Linked DNA regions of Xanthobacter dioxanivorans. The protein of the gene in region 1 interacts with the protein of each later gene in a pairwise test. Links are inferred from orthologs where the notes say so. Each region holds a gene or a part of one and is shown in the gene's direction. Other genes may lie near its edges. The genes, in order: EZH22_RS08485, EZH22_RS16395 and sfsA.

Region 1 (3,019 bases):
CGCGCGTGCGCGCCGTCGGCGAGGCCCACTTCCACGGCGGGCTTTCCGTTCATCGTGAACAGGCCGAAATCGGTCACCGCCGCCGTGGGCAGGGGCGGGGAAGAGATCTCGTGCACCCCGCCCCTGAACGACAGGAAACGCAGGCGCCTGCGGTCGAAGCTGGGGATGGCGAGGTCGGCCACCCCGTCGCCGTCGAGGTCGGCGATGCGCGGCGCGAGGTCCTCGAACATCTCGCCGCCGGGCAGGCTGAAGTCCAGCACCCGCCCGTCGTGCATGCGCACCACGAGCCGCGATGCCTCCGCCGGCGCCCCGGGAACCACGTGCCCGGTGCGGTCGGCGGGGCCGGCGAGGGTTGCCTCGGCGATGGTGCCGCCGCCGGTCGCCGCCCGCGCCCGCGCCTGCGGAATGTCGGCATCGCCGGCGGCAACCGGGCCCGGCAGGACGAGAAGGCCCAGAAGACCCAGAAGAAGCGCGGTGCGCATGGGCGGTCGGTTCCCGAAGACGGCGATGGCCTATCCTTGCCACCCTTTGCGCCGGCTTGTCCTGACAAGTCCGAGAGGTGACGGTGCATGAGGCCGGCGGCACGGATCTGTCGCAATCCCCTTGCATCGTGCTAGGGAAAGCCTCCCGCCTGGGTTTCCGGGCGGATCCGTCCTTTCTGCCAGCGAGACCCCCCATGGCCACCGCCTCCGCCGCCCGAACCGATGTTTCCGCCGCCGCGGACCGGTCCGTGCCGCCGGCCGGCGCCGGGGCGGCGCTTGATGCCTACATGTTGGACATGGGCCGGCGCGCCCGCGCCGCCGCGCGCACGCTTGCCCTGGCGGAGCCCGAGGTGAAGACGCAGGCGCTTCTTGCCGCCGCCGCCGCCATCCGCGCCGCCGCCGCCGAGATCCTCGCCGCCAATGCGGGCGACGTGGCCAAGGCGAAGGTGGACGGCATGACCGGCTCCTTCCTCGATCGCCTCACCCTCACGCCCGCCCGCATCGAGGCCATGGCCGAGGGGGTCGAGGCGGTGGCCGCCCTGCCCGATCCCGTGGGCAAGGTGACCGAGCGCTGGACCCGGCCCAACGGCATGGTCATCGAGCGCGTGCGCACGCCGCTGGGCGTCATCGGCGTCATCTATGAAAGCCGGCCCAACGTGACGGCGGACGCCGCCGCGCTCTGCCTGCGCGCCGGCAATGCGGTGATCCTGCGCGGCGGCTCCGATGGCCTCGCCACATCCGGCGCCATCCACCGGGCCTTCGTCACCGGGCTGGCGGCGGCGGGCCTGCCGCAGGATGCGGTGCAGTTCGTCGCCGTGGCCGACCGCGCCGCCGTGGGCCACATGCTGGCGGGCCTCGACGGAAATGTGGACGTGATCGTGCCGCGCGGCGGCAAGAGCCTCGTCGCCCGGGTGCAGAGCGACGCGCGGGTGCCGGTCTTCGCCCATCTCGACGGCATCAACCACGTCTATGTGGACAAGGCCGCCGACCTCGACATGGCCAAGTCCGTGGTGCTGAACGCCAAGATGCGCCGCACTGGCGTGTGTGGGGCGGCGGAGACGCTGCTGGTGGACCGGGCCGTCGCCGGCACCTACCTGGAGCCCCTCGTGGAGATGCTCATCGCCGCCGGCTGCGAGGTGCGGGGCGATGCCGCCGTGCAGGCGGTGGACGCGCGGGTGAGGCCGGCCAGCGATGCCGACTGGGACACCGAGTATCTCGACGCCATCATCGCCGCCAAGGTGGTGGACGGGCTCGCCGACGCCATCGCCCATATCGAGGCGCACGGCTCCCACCATACCGATTCCATCGTCACCCAGGACGATGCGGCGGCGCAGCGCTTCCTGGCGGAGGTGGATTCCGCCATCGTGCTGCACAATGCCTCCACCCAGTTCGCCGACGGCGGCGAGTTCGGCTTCGGCGCGGAGATCGGCATCGCCACCGGCCGCATGCACGCGCGCGGCCCGGTGGGGGCGGAGCAGCTCACCTCCTTCAAGTACCGCATCCACGGTTCCGGGCAGACGCGCCCGTGAGTTCTGCCGCCGCGCGGGATGGGACGGTCGCGGACCCGGCGCGGGCCGGCGGGGTCAGCCCGCGCGCGGCCCGCCACCTGCCGTGGGTGACTCCGGGCCTGCGTGTCGGCCTGTTCGGCGGCAGCTTCAACCCGGCCCACGGCGCCCATCGCGCCGCGAGCCTTCTCGCCATGCGCCGGCTCGGTCTCGACCGGGTGTGGTGGCTGGTGACGCCGGGCAATCCGCTGAAGGACAACCGGGCCTTGCCGCCCCTGGAGGAGCGCGTGGCGGTGGCGCGGGCGGTGGCACGCCATCCGCGCATCGACGTCACCGGCTTCGAGGCCACGCTCGGCGTGCGCTACAGCTACGACACAATGGCCTATCTCGTCCGCCGCCTGCCCACGGTGCGCTTCGTGTGGATCATGGGCGCGGACAACCTCGCCCGTTTCGACCGCTGGCAGCGCTGGCGCGCCATCGCCGACCTCATGCCCATCGCGGTGGTGGACCGCATGGGCAACAGCCTCGCCGCGACGGCCTCGGTGGCGGCGCGGGCGCTGGCGCCCTACCGCATCGACGAGAGCGACGCCAAGGTGCTCGCGGACCTCGATCCGCCGGCCTGGGTGTTCCTGCACGGGCTGAAATCCCCCATGTCTTCAACGGGAATCCGCGCCGCGCGAGGGGTGGCGTCCGGGGGCCTGGGGCGGGGGCTGCGCCAAACTTCTTGAAAATTCGTTGATTTACCTGCATTCTATGGGGGTGCGACGGTTTGGACCGTCGCCTTCATCAAGAGGATCTGGACCCCTGTCCACAACGGCTCTTCTGGCGGCCGCTGACATTTCGGCACCCGCCACGGTCTCCGAGGCGTATCCCGACGCTGCGGAGATTCTCGCCCTCGTCACAGCTCGGCTGGACGACGACAAGTCCGAGGACATCGTCTCCATCGACCTGCGCGGGAAGACCTCCATCGCCGATTACATGGTGATTGCCTCCGGCCGCTCGCAGCGGCATGTGGGCGCCATCGCCGAGCAC
Region 2 (3,127 bases), 1.7 Mb from region 1 along the record:
CATCAACCGCCTGCAGCGCTGGGCCGAAGAACGCGGGGGTCGGAACGCATGAGCGCCCTCGACCACGTCGCCGCCAGCGAGGGCATGCCCTCGGCGCTCGCCCAGTCGCGCGCTTATACCGGCCATGGCGGCCGGCCGGTGCGCACCGAGCCGCGCTGGGTGCGCATCACGCTCACGGCGATCGCGCTCGCCTTCCTGTTCCTGTTCATCGGCCTGCCGCTGGTCACCGTCTTCTACGAAGCGTTCCGGCGCGGCTGGGCGGCCTATGTGGCGGCGCTGGTGGAGCCGGACGCGCTCGCCTCCATCCGCCTCACCCTGATCGTGGCGGCCATCTCGGTGACGGCGAACCTGCTGTTCGGGCTGGTGGCGGCCTGGTCCATCGCCAAGTTCGAGTTTCCCGGCAAGAGCCTGCTCATCACCCTCATCGACCTGCCCTTCTCCGTCTCCCCGGTGGTGGCCGGCCTCGTCTACGTGCTGCTGTTCGGCGCGCAGGGCCTGTTCGCGGCCGAGCTGGCGGCATGGGACATCAAGATCATCTTCGCCCTGCCGGGCATCGTGCTCGCCACCATCTTCGTCACCTTCCCCTTCGTGGCGCGCGAGCTGATCCCGCTGATGCAGGAGCAGGGGACGTCCGAGGAAGAAGCGGCCATCTCGCTGGGCGCCTCCGGCCTCTCCACCTTCTTCCGTGTGACGCTGCCCAACGTGAAATGGGCGCTGCTCTACGGCGTGCTGCTCTGCAACGCCCGCGCCATGGGCGAGTTCGGCGCCGTTTCGGTGGTCTCGGGCCATGTGCGGGGCCTCACCAACACCATGCCGCTGCACATCGAGATCCTCTACAACGAATATCAGTTCGTCGCGTCCTTCGCGGTGGCGTCGCTGCTGGCGCTGCTGGCGCTGGTGACGCTCATCGCCAAGACCATCCTGGAACACCGCCTCGCCGAGGGAGACAGATGACCATCGACGTCGTCGGCGTCACCAAGCGCTTCAAGACTTTCGCAGCGCTCGACAATGTGAGCCTCACCATCCGCTCGGGCGAGCTCGTCGCCCTGCTCGGCCCCTCGGGGTCGGGCAAGACCACGCTGCTGCGCATCATCGCCGGCCTCGAATGGCCCGACACGGGAGAGGTGCGCTTCGACGGGGAGGACGCGCTGTCGCGCTCCGTGCGCGAGCGCAACGTGGGCTTCGTGTTCCAGCACTATGCCCTGTTCCGGCACATGAACGTGTTCGAGAACGTGGCCTTCGGCCTGCGCGTGCGGCGCGGCGCGGACAAGCTGCCCGAGGCCGCCATCCGCGAGAAGGTGAACGAGCTGCTCTCTCTGGTGCAGATCGACTGGCTGGCCGAGCGCTATCCCTCCCAGCTCTCCGGCGGCCAGCGCCAGCGCGTGGCGCTCGCCCGCGCGCTCGCCATCTCGCCCCGCGTGCTGCTGCTGGACGAGCCATTCGGGGCGCTGGACGCCAAGGTCCGCAAGGAGCTGCGCCGCTGGCTGCGCCACCTGCACGAGGAGCTGCCGGTCACCTCCGTGCTCGTCACCCACGACCAGGAAGAAGCGCTGGAGCTGGCCGACCGCGTGGTGGTCATGGGTCACGGCCGGATCGAGCAGGTGGGCTCGCCCGCCGAGGTCTACGACAATCCGGCCACGGCCTTCGTGCACGACTTCATCGGCGAGACCATCGCTTTGCCCGGCGAGGTGCGCGGCGGCGCGCTCTATCTCGGCACGCGGGCGCTGGGTCTCGATTCGCAGGGCGTCGCGGACGGGCCGGCGCGCATCCTCGCCCGCCCCCACGACGTGGACCTCGCCGACCCGGCCGCCACCCCCTTCGCCGGAAAGGTGCTGGCGGTGCGCACCTTCGGGCCGACCCGGCGGGCCGACGTGGCGCTCTCCGGCTCGAGCGGCCCGGTCATCGTCGAAGCCGCGGTTCCCCACGGCCAGACGCTGGAGCCGGGCACCGAGGTGGGCCTGATGCCGCGTCGCTACAAGGTATTTCCTCAGGCTTCGCATTAGGGCGAGGCGGCGAAAGCCCCGCTGCGACAGGGATGTGTCCCGGTGGGGGGGACGACCGGCGGCCGGCGCCGCGCCGGTTTCGCACGGCCTGACGATTTTTCGCCACGGGGCCGTGGTGAATGAATCATGCGGCATGCCGCATCGGCGGCCGGAAGGGAGAAGGCCCGTGCCCGCGTTTGTTCTCGTCGCATTGGGTGCCCTCGGCGCCGTCGCCCTCGCGCGGGTGATCACGGCGGAGACACGTCGGATCAACGAGGCCCTCGACCGCCACCGCGCGGCCGACACCGGCGAGCTGGAAACCATCCCGCTGGAGCGGGACCCGGTCACCGGCGACTATCGGCCACGAAAGAACTGACCTTCAAACGCACGGCATCCCGGCACAACCGCTTTCGCCGGATCCGGGAGGCCCACCGCTCAGTCGTGCGAGGGGCCGCAGGCGGGAGCCGGGCGACCGGAGGCCGTGGCCCCGCCACGGCCGGAGGCGCCGGCGGCGGCACGGCGCGCCGCCTGGCTTTTCTGGCGCTCGCTCTGGAGCGCATAGAGGCCCGCGCCCACCACCAGGGCCATGCCGATGGCGGTCCAGCCATCCGGCAGGTCGCCGAAGACAAAATACCCCGACACCAGCGCACCCAGCACCAGGAGGTAGCGCATGGGCGAGACCGAGGCGACGGGCGCGCTGCGGAAGGCGAAGACAAGCGCAAGCGTACCGACCGCGAACACGATCCCCGCAACGGCGAGATACGCCAGCACCCGTGGTGAAGGCATGATCCAGGTTTCGGAAAGGGCGAAGACGGCGCTGGTGGCGCACAGCACCAACGTGCCGGAAAACCCGACCACCGCGCCGGGAATCTGCATGCCGATGCCGCGCGTGGAGACATCGCGCACCGCACCGAAGAAGGCGGCGAGCAGCGGCAGGATGGCGACGATGTGGAAGGTCGAAGGCTCCGGCCGGGTGACGATGACCGCGCCGAGAAAACCGATGATGATCGCGCACCAGCTGCGCCAACCCACCTTTTCGCCCAGCATGGGAACGGCGAGCGCCGTCGTGATGAGGGGCGTGGCCATGTAGATGGTGGTCGAGGAAGCGATGGGCATCACCGCGAGCGCCGCCACATAGACGAACG
Region 3 (3,007 bases), 3.9 Mb from region 1 along the record:
CGGCGCGTAGAAGGTGCCGGCCTCCCACGGCACCAGATCCTGCTGCACCACCAGCAGCGGCCGGCGGCGCTGTGCCACCGCGCGGGCGGCGAGCCCCAAAGCGAAGGCGCCGAGCACGCCCGCATGCTCCGCCGCCGCCGACGCCTCGTGGAGGCCGCCCCACAGGAGGCCGCCGCCAAGGACGCCATCCACCTGCGGCACCCCCAGCAACAGGCGCGCAGGCGCCCCGCCTTCCGACGCGGGGAAAGTCCCGGACGGGTCGGGTGATGCCTCGCCCCGCTCGATGGCCGCGATCGTCCGGCGCAGACGCGCGACATCGGCCGCGGAGCGGGATGCTTCCGTGGAACATGACGGCACGACCGCCTCTTTCGTTCTCTATTTGTTCCTATAGATTCCGGAAGCCTGGGGCTGAGTCAAGGCAGCCGCGCTCCTCCTCCCCGCCATGCCCCCAAAGGCAATGGATGCGAACCGCCCGCGATCGGCTATGGTCGCCTCCCCCGTCCCGATCCCCCCGCCGAGATGACACAGCCCGACCTCACCCCCCAGAACACCACGCCCCAAGGCTCCGTTTCCGAAGCCTTCACCCCCCGGGATCCCGCCTTCGAGACCAAGGTGCGCGAGAGCTTCGCGCGCCAGCCCTTCATGGCCACCCTCGGCGCCGTCCTGGGCGCGGTGGTGCCGGGGCGGGTCGAGGTGGTGCTGCCCTATGCGGAGGGCGTTACCCAGCAGCATGGCTTCTTCCATGGCGGCTCCATCGGCGCCATCGCCGACACGGCGGGCGGCTATGCCGCCTTCACCCTGTTCCCGCCCGGCTCCACGGTGCTGACCGTGGAATACAAGATCAACATCATGTCCCCCGGCAAGGGCGAGCGGCTGGTGGCGGTAGGCGAGGTGACGCGCGCCGGGCGCACCCTCACCATCGTGCGCGTGGACGTCTATGCCGATGCGGACGGCGCGCGCACCCATTGCGCCACCGCCACGCAGACCCTCATCTGCCTGCACGGCAAAAGCGACGGGCCGGCCGCCGGCTGATGCGCTTCGCCACCCCTCTCATTCCCGGCCGTCTGCTCAGGCGCTACAAGCGCTTCCTCGCCGACGTGGTACTGGCGGACGGCACGGAAACCACCGCGCACGTGGCCAATTCCGGCGCCATGCTGGGGCTTGGCGCCCCCGGCAGCCGGGTGTGGCTCTCCCGCTCGCCCAATCCCGCCCGCAAGCTGGCCCTGAGCTGGGAGCTGGTGGAAGCCGACTTCGGGGCAGGGCCGGAATTGGTGGGGGTGAACACCATGCACCCCAATCTGCTGGTGGCCGAGGCCATCGCGGCCGGCCACGTGCCGGCGCTTTCCGGCTATGCCCGCATGCGGCGCGAGGTGAAGTACGGCAAATCGAGCCGCATCGACATCCAGCTGGAGGACGAGGCAAAACCCCTCTGCCTCGTGGAGGTGAAGAACGTGCACCTCATGCGCGCGCCGGGCCGCGCCGAGTTTCCGGACTGCGTCACCGCGCGCGGTGCCAAGCACCTCGAGGAGCTGGCGGCCGAAGCGGAAAAGGGCAACCGCTCGGTCATGGTCTATCTGAGCCAGATCGGCTCGGCCCGCACCATCGGCCTCGCCCGCGACCTCGACCCCGCCTATGGCCGCGCCTTCGACCGGGCGCGCGCCGCCGGCATCGAGGCCATCGGCCTCGTCTGCCGCATCGATCCCGAGGGCATCGAGGTGGCGGGCCTCGTTCCCATGACGGGGTGAGGACGAGGTGAGACAGATCGGCCGCCGCACCTCCCCCTCCGTCAGCGCGCGCATCTCCTCGCATGCGCGCATGGACAGGCCCGCCGGGCCGCGCCACACATAGAACATTCATCGATTCGCACGTTGGGGATCCGGCATGCCCTTCACCCTCCACCTCACCCGGCGCGGCACCTTCAGGCTGGCCGCGACGCTCGCGGGCGCGCTCGTCGCCGACGCATTCCTGCCGGCCCGCGCCGAGGAGGACCCGGACGTGGAGGCCATCAAGGCGCTGAAGCCCGGCCAATGGGTCTGGTATCCCGAGCGGGCGCCGGACGGCTTCGTCGCCGTCGTGGTGAACCTCACCGACCAATTGTGCTTCGTCTACCGCAACGGCGTGCGCATCGGCGTCGCCACCGTCTCCACCGGCAAGGAGGGGCACGACACCCCCACCGGCGTCTTCACCATCCTCGGCAAGGACGTGGACCACCACTCCTCGCTTTATAACGACGCCTCCATGCCCTACACGGAGCGCCTCACCTGGTCGGGGGTGGCGCTGCATGCGGGCGGGCTGCCCGGCTATCCCTCCTCCCACGGCTGCGTGCACTTGCCGCTCGCCTTCTCCAAGCTCCTGTTCGGCATCACCCATGTGGGCACGCCGGTGATCATCGCCGATGCCCACAGCGCCCCCGAGGACGTGATCCACCCCGGCATCGTCATGAGCGAGGGGCTGGACGAGGAGCTTGCCGTCTCCGCCACCGGCCAGGGCGCGCCACAAGACGCCGCCGCGACGCCGGAGCCCGTCTCCATGGTGGTGAGCGGCGCCGACCGCAGCATCACCGTGCTGCGCGGGGCGCAGACAGTGGTGCAGGGGCCGGTGGTCATCACCGCCCCCGAAGAGCCCCTCGGCAACGTGGTCTACGTGCTGGTGACCAAGGACGGCACCGCCCCGCGCTGGAGCGCCATCTCCTACGAAGGCGGCCAGCAGCCCGCCGGGATGGCGCAGGAAGCCCTCGCCCGCATCACGGTGGGCCCTTCCATCAACAAGCAGGTGGCGGCGCTGGTGGTGCCCGGCGCAACGCTCTTCGTCACCGACCTGCCGGCCCATCCCGGCACGCGCAGCGAAGGCGGCTTCGTCATCATGACCCACAAGGCGACGAGCTGATGGGCTTTCCCCGCCCCGGCCGCGCGCGCCTTGCCGCCGCGTTGCTCGGCCTGACGCCGTTCCTGCCGCCGGCGCAGGCGCAGCAGGTGGCGCCGCCAGCCGCGAAGCCCGTGGGCGCGGC

The links.
Region 2: the proteins of EZH22_RS08485 (region 1) and EZH22_RS16395 interact in binary tests that used the Escherichia coli proteins (3 or more experiments, as listed by UniProt). The link is inferred for Xanthobacter dioxanivorans from one-to-one orthologs.
Region 3: the proteins of EZH22_RS08485 (region 1) and sfsA interact in binary tests that used the Escherichia coli proteins (3 or more experiments, as listed by UniProt). The link is inferred for Xanthobacter dioxanivorans from one-to-one orthologs.

What each region holds. Positions count from the first base shown.
Region 1 is NZ_CP063362.1:1,792,121-1,795,139, forward strand. Bases 23-2,890 are described here. They hold EZH22_RS08485 (glutamate-5-semialdehyde dehydrogenase), read left to right. Parts: upstream 23-769; coding sequence 770-2,011; downstream 2,012-2,890. Other genes in these bases: EZH22_RS08480 (hypothetical protein), read right to left, coding at 23-482; EZH22_RS08490 (nicotinate-nucleotide adenylyltransferase), read left to right, coding at 2,008-2,715; rsfS (ribosome silencing factor), read left to right, coding at 2,792-2,890. Outside these bases: more of EZH22_RS08480, read right to left, coding at 1-22; more of rsfS, read left to right, coding at 2,891-3,019. UniProt on the Escherichia coli protein: Catalyzes the NADPH-dependent reduction of L-glutamate 5-phosphate into L-glutamate 5-semialdehyde and phosphate. The product spontaneously undergoes cyclization to form 1-pyrroline-5-carboxylate.
Region 2 is NZ_CP063362.1:3,522,461-3,525,587, reverse strand. What follows is about bases 1-2,976. They hold EZH22_RS16395 (sulfate/molybdate ABC transporter ATP-binding protein), read left to right. Parts: upstream 1-950; coding sequence 951-2,003; downstream 2,004-2,976. Other genes in these bases: EZH22_RS16385 (DMT family transporter), read right to left, coding at 2,418-2,976; EZH22_RS16390 (hypothetical protein), read left to right, coding at 2,170-2,358; cysW (sulfate ABC transporter permease subunit CysW), read left to right, coding at 85-954; cysT (sulfate ABC transporter permease subunit CysT), read left to right, coding at 1-52. In the rest of the region: more of EZH22_RS16385, read right to left, coding at 2,977-3,127. UniProt on the Escherichia coli protein: Part of the ABC transporter complex CysAWTP involved in sulfate/thiosulfate import. Responsible for energy coupling to the transport system.
Region 3 is NZ_CP063362.1:5,733,150-5,736,156, forward strand. Bases 33-2,888 are described here. They hold sfsA (DNA/RNA nuclease SfsA), read left to right. Parts: upstream 33-1,031; coding sequence 1,032-1,745; downstream 1,746-2,888. Other genes in these bases: EZH22_RS26705 (ImuA family protein), read right to left, coding at 33-357; EZH22_RS26710 (PaaI family thioesterase), read left to right, coding at 520-1,032; EZH22_RS26720 (L,D-transpeptidase), read left to right, coding at 1,882-2,886. Outside these bases: more of EZH22_RS26705, read right to left, coding at 1-32. UniProt on the Escherichia coli protein: Binds to DNA non-specifically. Could be a regulatory factor involved in maltose metabolism.